Linked DNA regions of Thermopolyspora flexuosa. The protein of the gene in region 1 interacts with the protein of each later gene in a pairwise test. Links are inferred from orthologs where the notes say so. Each region holds a gene or a part of one and is shown on either strand. Other genes may lie near its edges.

The links.
Region 2: the proteins of thrS (region 1) and rplA interact in binary tests that used the Escherichia coli proteins (3 or more experiments, as listed by UniProt). The link is inferred for Thermopolyspora flexuosa from one-to-one orthologs.

Annotation. Positions count from the first base shown.
Region 1 is NZ_VFPQ01000001.1:2,231,771-2,238,712, forward strand. Bases 1,365-4,241 are described here. They hold thrS (threonine--tRNA ligase), read left to right. Parts: upstream 1,365-1,759; coding sequence 1,760-3,724; downstream 3,725-4,241. Other genes in these bases: FHX40_RS09410 (glycoside hydrolase family 25 protein), read left to right, coding at 1,365-1,425; FHX40_RS25465 (Asp23/Gls24 family envelope stress response protein), read right to left, coding at 3,988-4,241. In the rest of the region: FHX40_RS09405 (MFS transporter), read right to left, coding at 1-358; more of FHX40_RS09410, read left to right, coding at 763-1,364; more of FHX40_RS25465, read right to left, coding at 4,242-5,199; FHX40_RS09425 (HIT family protein), read left to right, coding at 5,385-5,927; FHX40_RS09430 (hypothetical protein), read right to left, coding at 6,009-6,942. UniProt on the Escherichia coli protein: Catalyzes the attachment of threonine to tRNA(Thr) in a two-step reaction: L-threonine is first activated by ATP to form Thr-AMP and then transferred to the acceptor end of tRNA(Thr). The rate-limiting step is amino acid activation in the presence of tRNA.
Region 2 is NZ_VFPQ01000001.1:4,457,101-4,464,065, forward strand. Bases 2,463-5,362 are described here. They hold rplA (50S ribosomal protein L1), read right to left. Parts: upstream 4,323-5,362; coding sequence 3,603-4,322; downstream 2,463-3,602. Other genes in these bases: rplL (50S ribosomal protein L7/L12), read right to left, coding at 2,463-2,516; rplJ (50S ribosomal protein L10), read right to left, coding at 2,628-3,152; rplK (50S ribosomal protein L11), read right to left, coding at 4,482-4,913; nusG (transcription termination/antitermination protein NusG), read right to left, coding at 5,302-5,362. Outside these bases: FHX40_RS25895 (hypothetical protein), read right to left, coding at 409-1,311; FHX40_RS18985 (hypothetical protein), read right to left, coding at 1,308-1,808; more of rplL, read right to left, coding at 2,124-2,462; more of nusG, read right to left, coding at 5,363-6,084; preprotein translocase subunit SecE, read right to left, coding at 6,147-6,395; FHX40_RS19025 (pyridoxal phosphate-dependent aminotransferase), read left to right, coding at 6,779-6,965. UniProt on the Escherichia coli protein: One of the primary rRNA binding proteins, it binds very close to the 3'-end of the 23S rRNA. Forms part of the L1 stalk. It is often not seen in high-resolution crystal structures, but can be seen in cryo_EM and 3D reconstruction models.

The sequences.
Region 1 (6,942 bases):
CCACCGGGTTGAGCATCGAGCCGCCGGTTGCCTGCAGCATGCGGAACGCGATCAGCCAGCCCAGGCTCGGGGCGACGCTGCACAGCAGCGAGCCGAGCGAGAACAGCGCGAGGCCGATCTGGAACACCCGGCGCCGGCCGACCCGGTCGGCGGTGGAGCCGGAGAGCATGAGCAGGCCGCCTACCACGAGCACGTAGGCGTCGACCACCCACTGCATGCCGGAGATCGGGGCGTGCAGGTCCCGGGCGATCACCGGCAGCGCGATGTTCACGATGGTCGCGTCCAGCGACACGATGAACAGGCTCGTGCAGCACAGCAGCAGGACCGCGATCCGCCGGCGGCGGCTGAGCTCGGTCACGGTGACACCATTTCGTTGAACCCCGGTGCAGACGACGACGGTTGCGAGCCTATTCGGGGGCCTCAGCTGCGCCGACGCCGCCCTCCGGCGAGCGCCGGACGCCCGCGCACCCCGCCGGGAGCGGCGGCGTCGCGCCACGGGGCCGGACCGCTCCGCGGCGGCCGGCCGCGTCCCGTGCCGTTTTCTCCCCGTTCCGGGCGGCCGTCACGCCCTCCCCGAGGAGGCGTGGCCCGCCCGCCGCGCCGGCCCGGCGCCCCATGGTCACCCCGGCTGGGGTTGAGTGCACCGTACGCGAAGAGCGACATATTAATTACGGAGAGCAATCTCTTGCCCGATTTCGTGGGCTTTCGCGGTTAGGATCGCAGTAATTGATCTTTTTGGCGAACCGTTCACGGGGGGATCGCGTGCTGAAGGGCATCGACGTCTCGAACTGGCAGCGCCGCGTCGACTGGCGGGCGCATGCCGAGCGCGGTGTCGCCTTCGCCTTCGCCAAGGCCACCGAGGGCGACACGTTCGTCGACCCGTGGTTCGAACGCAACTGGGAGGGCATGCGGGAGAACTGGATCGTCCGCGGCGCCTACCACTTCGCCCGGCCGGGCGGCAAGAACCCCGAGGAGCAGGCGATGCACTTCCTCAAGGCGGTACGGCGGGCCTGCGCCGCCTCCGGGCGCCCCGGGCTGCGCCACGGCGACCTGCTCGCCCTCGACCTGGAGACGAACGACCGCCGCAGGCCGCACGAGGTGGCCCGGTTCGCCCGCCGCTGGTGCGCCGCGGTGATCGAGCGCACCGGCGTGCGGCCGTTCGTCTACACCCACTACACCTTCGCCATGCAGGGCCACTGCGACGGGCTCGAGGTGCTGCCGCTGTGGATCGCCGCGCCCAGCTACCCCAAGGGCGATCCGGTCGTGCCCGAGCCGTGGGAGACCTGGACGATCCACCAGTACGCCAACAGCCCCATCGACCGGAACGTCTTCGACGGCACCCGGGGCGAGCTCGTCCGGTACGGCAAGCGGCGCCGCAGGCCCGCCGCCCGGCGCCGCGCCCGCGACCGCCGCGCCGACCGGTGACCCGGGCCGCCGCCGCGGCCGGGGCGGTCACGGGCCGGGTCCGCGCGGCCGGGCGTGCGCGCGCCGCGGCGGGCGTATCATGGGGGACATGGCGGCCGCGGTCGAGTTCCTGACGACCACGCCGGGCCCGGCCCGGCGGTGCGGTCGCGTGCACTGAGGAAGTGGCGTAGCCAGCAGCCCCGGGAGCGGTCCCGGGGTTTTGTTCTTCCTCGGCCCGCTCCCCTCGACGGTGGAAGGAGAGGAGCGCATGGCGCCGCCGGTACCCGGTGACGGCCGTGACTCGGTAGCATCTGACCCCAGCGAATCAGCCTCATCGACCAGTCAAGGAGTCCGTGTGTCCACCGTGTCCCAGATCCGCATCACCCTCGACGGAACCGAGCGTGCGGTGGCGGCGGGCACCACGGCCGGTGAGGCGCTCTCCGCCGACGGCCGCACCGTGATCGCGGCCAGGGTGAACGGCCAGGCCCGCGACCTTTCCCACGTGCTCGCCGAGGGCGACGTGGTCGAGCCGATCACCATCGACTCGGAGGAGGGCCGGGCGATCATGCGGCACTCCACCGCGCACGTGCTCGCCCAGGCCGTGCAGGACCTGTTCCCCGAGGCGAAGCTCGGCATCGGCCCGCCGGTGGAGAACGGCTTCTACTACGACTTCGACGTCGCCCAGCCGTTCACCCCGGAGGATCTCAAGCGCATCGAGAAGCGCATGCGCGAGATCGTCAAGCAGGGGCAGGAGTTCCGGCGGCGCCGGGTCAGCGACGAGGAGGCACGGCAGGAGCTCGCGGCCGAGCCGTACAAGCTGGAGCTGATCGGGCTCAAGGGCGGTGCCTCCGAGGAGGAGAGCGTCGAGGTCGGCGGGGCCGAGCTGACCATCTACGACAACCTCGACCCCAAGACCGGCGAGGTGCGCTGGAAGGACCTGTGCCGGGGGCCGCACGTGCCGTCGACCAAGGCGATCGCCGCCTTCAAGCTGATGCGCAGCGGCGGCGCGTACTGGCGCGGCAGTGAGAAGAACCCGCAGCTGCAGCGCATCTACGGCACCGCCTGGGAGTCGAAGGAGCGGCAGGACGAGTACCTGCACATGCTCGAGGAGGCCGAGAAGCGCGACCACCGCAAGCTCGGCGTCGAGCTCGACCTGTTCTCCTTCCCGCCGGAGATCGGCGGCGGCCTCGCGGTGTGGCACCCCAAGGGCGGCATCACCCGCCGGGTGCTGGAGGAGTACTCGCGGCGGCGGCACGAGCGGGCCGGCTACCAGTTCGTGGTCACCCCGCACATCTCCAAGTCGACCCTGTTCGAGATCTCCGGGCACCTGGGGTGGTACGCCGAGGGCATGTACCCCCCGATGGAGATGGAGGGGGCGACCTACTACCCCAAGCCGATGAACTGCCCCTTCCACATCATGATCTACAAGTCGAGGGGGCGGTCCTACCGCGACCTGCCGCTGCGCATGTTCGAGCTCGGCACCGTGTACCGGTTCGAGAAGTCGGGCGTGCTGCACGGCCTCACCCGGGCGCGGGGCTTCACCCAGGACGACTCGCACATCTTCTGCACCCCCGAGCAGCTCGCCGACGAGCTCGCCTCGCTGCTGCAGTTCGTGCTCGACCTGCTGCGCGACTACGGGCTCACCGAGTTCGAGGCCGAGCTGTCCACCCGGCCGGAGAAGTTCGTCGGCGAGATCGAGCAGTGGGAGGAGGCCACCGAGGCGCTGCGGCACGCGCTGGAGAAGTCCGGCCTGCCGTACAAGGTCGCCGAGGGTGAGGGCGCCTTCTACGCCCCGAAGATCGACGTCCACATCAAGGACGCGATCGGCCGCCGCTGGCAGCTGTCCACCCTCCAGGTCGACCTGCAGATGCCGCAGCGGTTCGACCTGGAGTACCAGGCGGCCGACGGCACCCGGCGCCGGCCGTACATGATCCACCGGGCGCTGTTCGGGTCGGTCGAGCGGTTCTTCGCCATCCTGCTCGAGCACTACGCGGGCGCGCTGCCGCCGTGGCTCGCCCCGGTGCAGGTGGTCGGCATCCCGATCGCGGACGAGCACGTGCCGCACCTGGAGCGGGTGGTGGCGAGGCTGCGCGAGAAGGGCATCCGGGCCGAGGTCGACGCCTCCGCGGACCGCATGCAGAAGAAGATCCGCAACGCGCAGAAGCAGAAGATCCCCTACATGCTTCTCGCGGGCGACGACGACGTGTCGAAGAACGCGGTGTCCTTCCGGTACCGCACCGGCGAGCAGAAGAACGGCGTGCCGATCGACGAGGCGATCGAGGAGATCGTGAACGCCGTGGAGAACCGCATCCAGATCTGAGCGTGACCGTCGCCGCGGGGCGCCCCGGACGACCGGGCGTGCCCCGCGGTGTCGTTTCCGCGCGCTTTTCCAGCGGCCCTGGCGGAGGATCCGTGCCTGACCGGCGGCGGGTACGGCCGGGCGTCGTCTGACGCTCGCCCGCGCGCCGCGACGACCTCCGAGACGTCGCGCAGCCCCTGAAGGCGCGGTGGCCGGTGGGAGGCCCGCCGCGCCTTCGTGCGGCCTCGCCCGGCGAGCCGTGGGGGAGGGCCGTCCCGCCGGGATCAGGCGAGCGCGGCGGCCTCGCCGTCGTTCTGCGGGCCCGGGTGGGACGGGCCCGGCATCCGCACGTCCTCCACGGTGACGTTGACCTCGACCACGCGCAGGCCGACCATGCGGCTCACCGCCCGGGCCACGTTGATCTTGACCTCGTTCGCGACGTCGAGGATCACGCGGCCGTACTCGACGACGATGGTGACGTCGATCGCGACCTGGCGTTCCTCCACCTGCGCGCGCACGCCCGGGATCGGGCGGACGCCCTCGGCCCCCGCCCGGCCGTCCGGTTCGTGGCCGTGCTCCGGATCGCTGCCGAGGTCGGCCACGCCGGGCACCTCCCGGGTGGCGAGGGCCGCGATCTTCTCCACCACCTCGTCCGCGACCCTTATCCGGCCCTTCACCACGGCCGCGGTGACCGTCTCCATCGTGGTGGCGCCCCGCAGCGGGCGCGGCCGGGGCGTCACCCGGACGGCGGGCTCCGCGTCGGCCACGGGCACGACCGCGCCGGAGACGGCATCGGCGTCCGAGTCCGAGGCGTCGGCGGCGGAGCGTTCCGTGCCGGAGGAGTCCGGCGACGGGGACTCGGCCGCGGCCGGGGCGGTGCTCGTCGTGGACGCGGTCCACAGGGAGACCGACATCGTGGTCACCGCGCCGGAGGCGGACGACGTCGCGAACGGCTCCGCCTCGGACGGCGCGGCGTCGGCCGGGCCGGAGTCCACCGGGTCGGAGGATGCGGGGCCGGACGCCCCCGGGTCGGCCGGCGCCGGCTCGGAGGCCGCGCTGTCGGTCACCGCCGAGGCGGCCTCCGCCGGGTCGGCGGAGGCCGCAAGGCCGGAGGCGCCGGTCTCGGGCCGCTCGGGCTCGGCCTGCGTGTCCTCGGCCGAGCCGTACGACGAGCCGGTGTAGCCCGTCGCGGCGAACCCGGAGGCGGTGTGGCCGGTGGTGGTGAGCCGCGGCGAGGAGGGCTCGGAGTCGAACCCGGAGGACGACTCGGCCGAGGCGGGCTCGGCCGAGGAGAACCGCTCGGACGAGAACACCGAGGTGGAGTAGTCGGTCGCCGCGGGCTCCGCGGAGAACACCGAGGTGGCGAACGTGGACGAAGAGAACGCCGATGAGGAGGACGGCGACGGGCGCGAAGGGACGTGCTCGTCGCCCTCGGCGCCGCGGGCCGTGCCGGGCGTCGTCTCGGCCGAATCCTCTGCGGCGATGGCTTCGCTCATTGGTGGATCGCTCCTTCGGGTGCCTCTGCGCAGCGATTCGGAATTCTGCCCGATCTTTCCGCCCCTGTCGCCTCGGATGTCACACACACCACAGGCCGGTTCCGGGCATCCGTCCGGAAGCGGACGACCGTCCCGTCGGGGGCACCCTGCCCGGAACGGGCCGCGGGGGTCCTATGCTGCAAGACATGCAGGAGCCGATTGAGCAGGCCGGGGTGGGGGTGCCGGACAACTTCCAGCGCCTGTGGACGCCTCACCGCATGGCCTACATCAGAGGGGAGAACAAGCCGACCGGCTCCGGACCGGGAGACGGCTGCCCGTTCTGCGAGATCCCGAAGATGAGCGACGAGGACGGGCTCATCCTCGCGCGCGGCAGTACCGTCTTCGCCGTCCTCAACCTGTACCCGTACAACTCGGGTCACCTGATGATCTGCCCGTACCGGCACATCGCCGACTACGTGGAGCTGAACGAGGCGGAGACGGCCGAGATCGCGGACTTCACCAAGCGCGCCATCCAGGCCCTCCGCAAGGCGAGCGGCGCCCAGGGCTTCAACGTCGGCCTCAACCTCGGCCAGGTCGCGGGCGCCGGGATCGCCGCCCACCTGCACCAGCACATCGTCCCGCGGTGGGGCGGCGACACCAACTTCATGCCGATCGTCGGCCACACCCGCGTCCTGCCCCAGCTGCTCCGCGAGACCCGCGAGCTCGTCGCCGAGGCCTGGCCCTCCTGACCGTCCCGGCCCGGCCGCGTGCCGGGCGGCGGTCCCGCCACCCGGCACCGGCACGCCGTACGGCCGGGCCACCGGGCACGGTCAGATCAGGCCGGGCAGGCCCTCGGCGCGGCCCGAGGAGTCCGTGGCGGGCTTGTCGCAGGGCGCCCGGTGCGCGGTGCCGGGGGAGCCCTCGCGCCCGCCGGACGGGCCGTCGGAGGGCCCTGGGGAGGCCTCGCCCGCCGGGCCGATCGGGGCGAGACGCCCGTTCTCGCGGAGCATGCCGATCCCCGTGGCGAGGACCAGCGGCACCGCGAGGCCGAGCACCATGGACAGCACGGCGACGCCCGAGTCGTTGACGAGGGTGCCGACGACGCCGCAGACCAGGGAGCCCACCAGGCCCGCCTTGAGCATCGGCGACCGCTCGAAGGCGAGCGGGACGAGGCCCGCGCTGACCGTGCCCGGGCGGAGCACCGCGAAGACCAGGAACCCGAGCGCGGTGACCACGATCGGCATGAGGTTCGGGTTCAGCATCGTCTGGAGCATCGCGTCGAGCTTGCGGGCGATCACCGGAAGGTAGGTGCCGTCGGCGACCTGCCCGACGAAGCGGCCCAGGTGGGTCTGGTCGGCCGGGGGACGCAGGTGGTCGAGGAACGCGATCGCCATGATGAGCACGCCCCCGGCCGCGCAGAAGCCGCCGAGCCGGACGATCGACACCCGCGCCCCCGCCACGAGGAGGGCGGTGACGGCGATGCCCGGGAGGAAGGCGATCACGCCGCCGAAGTCGCTGCCGATGCCCGGCCAGCCGTCGAGGAGCATGGCCACCCCGCCGCACCCGGCGATGAACCCCACCGCCGCCCGCGGCCGCCCGGCGGTGACCAGCCGCTCCGCGCCCGCGGCGGCGAGCAGCAGCACCGAGGTGGCCAGCAGCGCGAAGGACACGTTGCCCAGGCCGTGGTACCGGCCGCCCACCACGGCGGTGTACCCCATCAGGCCGTCGATCTGCAGCGTGGTGCCGGTGAGCATGTCGCCGAGC
Region 2 (6,965 bases), 2.2 Mb from region 1 along the record:
CGGACTGACTACACGCACGCCAGACGACGCCTCACAACGGGTTACCGAGAGAAGCGGGTCGTCAAAGGGCAGCGCAAAGGGGCAGTGTAGCCGAACGGCATACACCTGTCCACTCTGCTCTCGCTCTGCGCTCCACGTTGGTCGCAGCATCGCCCGTCAGCGGCGAAACGTCAAGCCCACGGGCCCACATTTCGCCCGGCCAGGGGCCGAGAACACCGGGTTTCCCGGCCTCGCGGCGCCGTACGGGGACACCGGTCCCAGACGATACCCGCCCGCGAGTACCGCTAACACCCGGCCCGGCCGGAGGGCGAACGCTTACCGCCTGCCGACGTGATCGCAGCCGCGATATACCCTGCCCGGACCCTCTCCAAACATTATCTTTACCAACAATTTGGTCGAGCCCTCTCATCAGGTGCGGGCGGGCGGGTCACCCAGCAGGGTGGACAGCTCGTCCACCCGCCACGCACCGTCACCACCCTTGACCATGACGAACCGCACGCGCCCGAGGACGACCTCGCTTCTGCGGCTCTTCGCGCCGGGCGGGAGTTTACTAGTGGTGCGGTTGATAAGCATCAGCACCCGTACCCGTTCCGGGGTGGCCGACTCCACGGCGGCCCCGGTCACGTGCACCTGCTGCACGGCCTGCTCGCGTTTCGCCTCCGGGACCAGGGTCTCGGCGAGCCTCCGGTACCGGGCGGCGAGCCGCTCGGTGGCGTGGCCGGCGGCCCGGGCGAGGTCCTGCTCGACGCTCCGGTGATCGTAGGACAGCATCACGGCGGCGTACGAGCGCGCCTTGGCGAGCGCCTCCGCCGCGGCGGCCTCGGTCCGCCGCAGGTCGCGCAGCTCGAGGTAGCTCAGCGTCACCGCGACGGCGAGCCCGGCCGCGGCGATCGCCGGCAGGGCGACGAGCAGCGCACCGCCCCGGCCGCGCCGCGGGGCCGCCTCGTCGTCGCCGCGCCCGGGGTTGATCTCCAGGAGCTCCGCCGGTTCGGGCGCCGGGCCCGGCGGGCCGTCCGGGTACGGCACGGCCGCGTCGCCGGCCGCCCGGTCGCCGGGCAGGCCACCGGCACCGGCGTCGGCCGCCTCGTCGCCCGGGCCGGCCCACGGCCCCTGACGGGACGGCTGCGGCCCGGAGCCCCCGGGCCCGCGGGGAACCCACGCCCCCACCTGCGACGGCCGCTCGTCGGCCTGCTCGTCCGCGTACGGCGGTCGCCAGGGACGGCCGTGGCGCCCCCGCGCCGCGTCGCGGCGGCCCCACCGTCCGCCGGAGGCGTGCGGCCTGTCCGGTTCGCCTGGTCCGCGATGCTTCACCGGGTCTGCTCCGCCTTCGACACGAGCCAGGCGCCGCCCACCTTGCTCACCCGCATGGTCCACCGGTAGTAGCGTTCCTCGAACCTGGGTTTGGTGTCCTCGAACCGGTTCACCGCGTCCGCGACCACGAGCACCTCGGCGGTGTCGAGCTCGGCGTTCATGGACACGAGGCCGACCGCGCGGATCACCCCCGTCTGGACCACCTTGGCGGCGAGCGCCGCCCGCCGCATCTCGGGTGCGTGCCGTTCGTGGGTCTGCCGCGCCTCGCCCGTCGAGGTGGCGATGATGCGCCGGATGTCCTCGTCCACGGTCTTGTGGTTGAGCGAGAGCAGGCTGACCGCGTGCATCGCCGCCGCCCGCATCGCCGCCTCGCGCTCCTCCGCCGCGGTCCGCGCGGCGGCCAGGCCGATCCGGATCCAGACCAGCGCGGCCGCCAGGGCCACGACCAACCCGGCGAGCACGAGCGTGACGACGAGGCGTGGTGTGCTGCGCTCCATCCGGCCTCCCGGTGAGGGTCGCCCGGATCATAACCCGGGCTGACATTCCCGTCCGGGTAGTCCGACGAGATGGGCATCGCCCGGGTTCGGCGCCGGCGCGGATCCACGTGGGGCACCGGCTCCGCGGGGCCGCCGGGCACGGCCGTACGGCCACGCCGTACCGGAGCCGCCGGGGCGCCGGAGTGCCGGGAACGCGAAAAGGGCCGCCACCGGCACCAGGTGACAGCCCTCTTCGTATGTTCCTGCGTCCTTCGGCTTATCCGAAGGAGGTGTGCCGCGTGCCTCAGCGCGCGGGCACGAGACTGCGGCGAAACGTCACTTGATGGTGACGGTGGCGCCGGCGGCCTCCAGGGCGGCCTTGGCCTTCTCCGCGGTCTCCTTGTTGACCTTCTCGAGCAGCGGCTTGGGCGCGCCGTCGACGAGGTCCTTGGCCTCCTTGAGGCCGAGGCTGGTGAGGGCCCGGACCTCCTTGATGACCTGGATCTTCTTGTCGCCGGCGGCCTCGAGGATGACGTCGAACTCGTCCTTCTCCTCGGCCTCCTCGGCCGGGGCGGCACCGCCCGCGGCCGGGGCGGCGGCGACGACGGCGGCCGGGGCGGCGGCCTTGACGTCGAAGGTCTCCTCGAAGAGCTTCACGAACTCGGACAGCTCAAGGAGGGTCATCTCCTTGAAGGCGTCCAGCAGCTCCTCGTTGCTGAGCTTCGCCATGGTGGTCGTTCCTCCCGTGTTTCGTACGTTCGTGCGGGACCGCGGTACGCGAGCTCCGCCAATCCCCTCGGCCGCCGGGGGTGCACGCGCCCCGGCGGCCTGCTCGACGGCTTACTCGCCGGCTTCCTCGCGCTTGGCGCGCAGGGCCTCGGCGAGCCGGGCCATGTTGGTGGGCAGCGCGTTGAAGGTGGCGGCGGCCTGGGCCATCTTCGCCTTCATCGCGCCGGCCAGCTTCGCGAGCAGGACCTCGCGGGACTCCAGGTCGGCGAGCTTGGTGATCTCGGCCGGCGTCATCGGCTTGCCGTCGACGACACCGCCCTTGATGACCAGGAGGGGATTGGCCTTGGCGAAGTCGCGCAGACCCTTGGCGGCCTCGACCACGTCGCCCTTGACGAACGCGATCGCGGTCGGGCCCTTGAGCAGGTCGTCCAGACCGGCGACCCCGGCGTTCTTCGCCGCGATCTTGGCCAGCGTGTTCTTCGCCACGGCGAACTTCGCGTGTCCACCGAGAGTGGAGCGCAGCTCCTGGAGCTGCGCCACGGTGAGACCGCGGTACTCGGTCAGGACGGCAGCGCTGGAGCTCGAGAAGTGGTCGGTGAGCTCGGCAACGACCGTCGCCTTGTCCGCCCTCGCCATGGGCCTCCTTCCTGATGTGCCGCCGGCGAAGGTCCCGGGAACGAACAAAACCCCGGGCGCAGGCGCTCCGGGGTTTCCCAAGCGGGGGTCGGCGCGGCACCTGTCCACGGGCCCGCCACGGATGACCCCAGCGAGAAACGTCCACCACCTGCGCGGGTCGCCCAACACGTGGGACCTTCGGTCACCGGGCCACGAGCAGCCCGGCGACGACCAGCGGTCTTCGGCTCAGGACAGCTTACGGCCTCCGCGCGCACACCGCCAAATCCGACGGGCCCCGAGGTACGGCAATGCCACCCCGGCGTCACGGCACGCCCCGGTACGGCACGGCCGCCCGCGGCCCCTCATCCGGCGCGGCGACGGCCGGCCGTACGCCCGGAAAAGCCCGATGGGCCCCCGCCGTGGCGGCGAGGGCCCATCCAGGTACGTCGATGGCGCGTGACGGGTACGCGATCAGCTCGCGAGCTCCGCGGCGATGTCCCGCGTGATGTTGGGGTCGACCGGGATGCCCGGCCCCATCGTGGAGCTGAAGGTGACCTTCTTCAGGTAGCGGCCCTTGGCGGCGGACGGCTTGAGCCGCAGCACCTCGTCGAGCGCGGCGGCGTAGTTCTCCACGAGCGCGCGCTCGCTGAACGAGGTCTTGCCGATCACCAGGTGGAGGTTCGCGTGCCGGTCGACGCGGAACTCGATCTTGCCGCCCTTGATCTCGGTCACGGCCTTGGCGACGTCCGGCGTCACCGTGCCGGTCTTCGGGTTCGGCATGAGACCACGCGGACCGAGCACCCGGCCCAGCCGGCCGACCTTGCCCATGAGCTCGGGGGTCGCCACCACGGCGTCGAACTCGTTGAGCCGGTTGCCCTTGGAGATCTCCTCGATTAGCTCGTCGGCGCCGACGATGTCGGCGCCCGCCGCGCGGGCCTCCTCGGCGCGCACACCGGTCGCGAAGACCAGGACCCGGGCGGTCTTACCGGTGCCGTGCGGGAGGCTGACGGTGCCGCGGACCATCTGGTCGGCCTTGCGGGGGTCGACGCCGAGCCGCAGCGCCACCTCCACCGTCGCGTCGAACTTGGTGGGCGAGGTCTGCTTGACGAGGCGGGCCGCCTCGGCCGGGGTGTACAGCCGCGAACGGTCGACCAGCGCGGCCGCGTTGCGGTAACCCTTGCTGCGCTTCATCTGCTCACTCCTTACGAGTGAACCGTGGTATGGGCCGCGCCCGGCCCTCCCACGAGTTCTGCCGGGCCCGGACGCCTGCACGCTCCGCGGTCGCGGAGCCGTACGGCGCGGGCGATGGACATGCCGGCGTTACCGGCGGGACGGGAAAACGGTCGGTGATCAGTCGACGATGGTGACACCCATCGACCGCGCGGTGCCGGCGATGATCTTCTCCGCCGCCTCGAGATCGCGGGCGTTGAGGTCCTTCATCTTCATCTCGGCGATCTCGCGGAGCTGCGCCTTGGTGAGCTTGCCCACCTTGTCGCGGTGCGGCACCGCGGAGCCCTTCTGGATGCCCGCGGCCTTCTTGATCAGCTCGGGCGCCGGCGGCGTCTTGGTGACGAAGGTGAAGGTGCGGTCCTCGTAGATGGTGATCTCGACGGGGATGATGTTGCCCCGCTGGGACTCCGTCGCCGCGTTGTACTGCTTGACGAAGTCCATGATGTTGACGCCGTGCGGACCGAGCGCGGTACCGACCGGCGGAGCGGGCGTGGCCTGGCCGGCAGGAAGCTGCACCTTGACCAGCGCGGCGATCTTCTTCTTCGGAGGCATCTGCTCTTTCTCCGGGTCCTTCGTGAACGCCCCACGGATGTGGGGAGACGAGCTGGGCGTGACCAGCGCCGCATCCGGCGCCCCTCACGGCGTGAGGATCGTGCCGGTACCGCCGATAGCGGCGTGCGCTACCGCGACTCCCACATGCGCTGGACCGCCCCAGTTTAGGCGACCGACAGGCTGCGCCCCCGCGCCTCGTGCGAAGACGGGGGATTCAACCGGAGGCCGGTGCTCGGCGCGACACCGACCGTCCGTCGGTGAGGTCCTCGCGCCCTGTCACCGCGAGCCCTGCGGCGAGCCCGCTTGGTCATCGCGAGCATCGGAATCCTACCAAGAACACGCCGACCCCCGGCCGCCGTGCCGGGGGCCCGCGTCGGTCGGGCTCCGATCAGAGCTTGGAGACCTGGTTGAACGACAGCTCGACCGGCGTCTCCCGGCCGAAGATCGACACCAGCACCTTGAGCTTCTGCTGCTCGGGGCTGATCTCGCTCACCGTGGCGGGCAGGGTGGCGAACGGGCCGTCCATGACGGTGACGGACTCGCCGATCTCGAACTCGACCGTGGCGGCCTGGGTCTTGGTCTTCGCCGCCTTGGTCTCCTCCTCCGGCTCGGGGGCGAGCAGCTTCGCCACCTCGTCGAGGGTGAGCGGGCTCGGCTTGTTCGACAGGCCCACGAAACCGGTCACGCCGGGCGTGTTGCGCACGACCGCCCACGACTCGTCGGTGAGCTCCATGCGCACGAGCACGTAGCCGGGGAGCACCCGCTCCTTGACCGGGGTCTTCTTGCCGCCCTTGAACTCGGCGACGGTGTGGGTCGGCACCTCAACCTGGAAGATGTAGTCCTCCATGTTGAGGGACTGGATGCGGCTCTCCAGGTTGGACTTCACCCGGTTCTCGTAACCGGCGTAGGAGTGGACGACGTACCACTCTCCCGGGAGGCCCTTGAGGGTCTCCTTGAACGCCTCCACCGGGTCCACCCCGGCCTCGTCGGGCACGACGTCACCGTCTTCGTCCACGGCGGCGCCCGCCTCGGACCCGACCTGCTGACCGGCCTCGGCCGTGGCGTCGGCGTCGGCCGAACCGGTGGCCGACTCGGCGGCCGCTACCGGCTCTTCCGGCTCGCGATCCCACTCTTCGCGGGACTCACCGGGCGACGGTGGGAACTCGGACACGGTGACTTTCTCTCTACTCGTCGTCGGACTGGGCGGGTTCGGCGGCGAGGTCCACCGGCCGCTCAGGAGCCGCCGAAGACCGCCACCACACCCTGGGTGAACAATGCATCGAAGCCGAACACGATCGCAACCATGATCAGCACGAAAATGAGGACCACGGTGGTGTAGGTGATGAGGTCCCGGCGGCTCGGCCAGACGACCTTCCGGAGCTCGGCGACGACCTGACGGTAGAAGAGTGCCGGCGAGGTGCGCTTGGCCTTCTTCTTCTCGCTTGGCCTGTCCGCGGCCTCGCTGCGGGTGTCGATCGCCACAGTCCTCACCTGCTTCGTCGTGTCCGTCGCATCTTGCGGCGCGCCAACACGCCTAACCCGGTGCGCGGACCGCACTTCGCAGGGCACGAGGGACTCGAACCCCCAACCGCCGGTTTTGGAGACCGGTGCGCTACCAATTGCGCCAGTGCCCTATGTCGCGAACCACCATACCGCCTCGGCGGACCGCCTTGTCCCAGCGTTCGTGAGGACGCCGTGAGGGCGCGTTGCCCCGCGTTCGTGGCTCACTAGATCTGGAAGTGTACGTGCCAACGGCCGCTTCGTCGAACCGAATGACGTCCGCGCACGTCAACGCTACCCCGCCACGGCGCGTACGTCGCGGATATCACAGCGAAACCTCGGCCGTGGTCTGGGACGATGGAGGCATGACCCGTCCCCGCATCTCGAAGCGCATCTCTTCGATCAGCGAATCCGCCACGCTCGCCGTGGACGCCAAGGCCAAGGCGATGAAGGCCGCCGGACGCCCGGTGATCGGCTTCGGCGCAGGCGAGCCCGACTTTCCCACGCCGGACTACATCGTCGAGGCGGCCGTCGAGGCCTGCCGGAACCCGC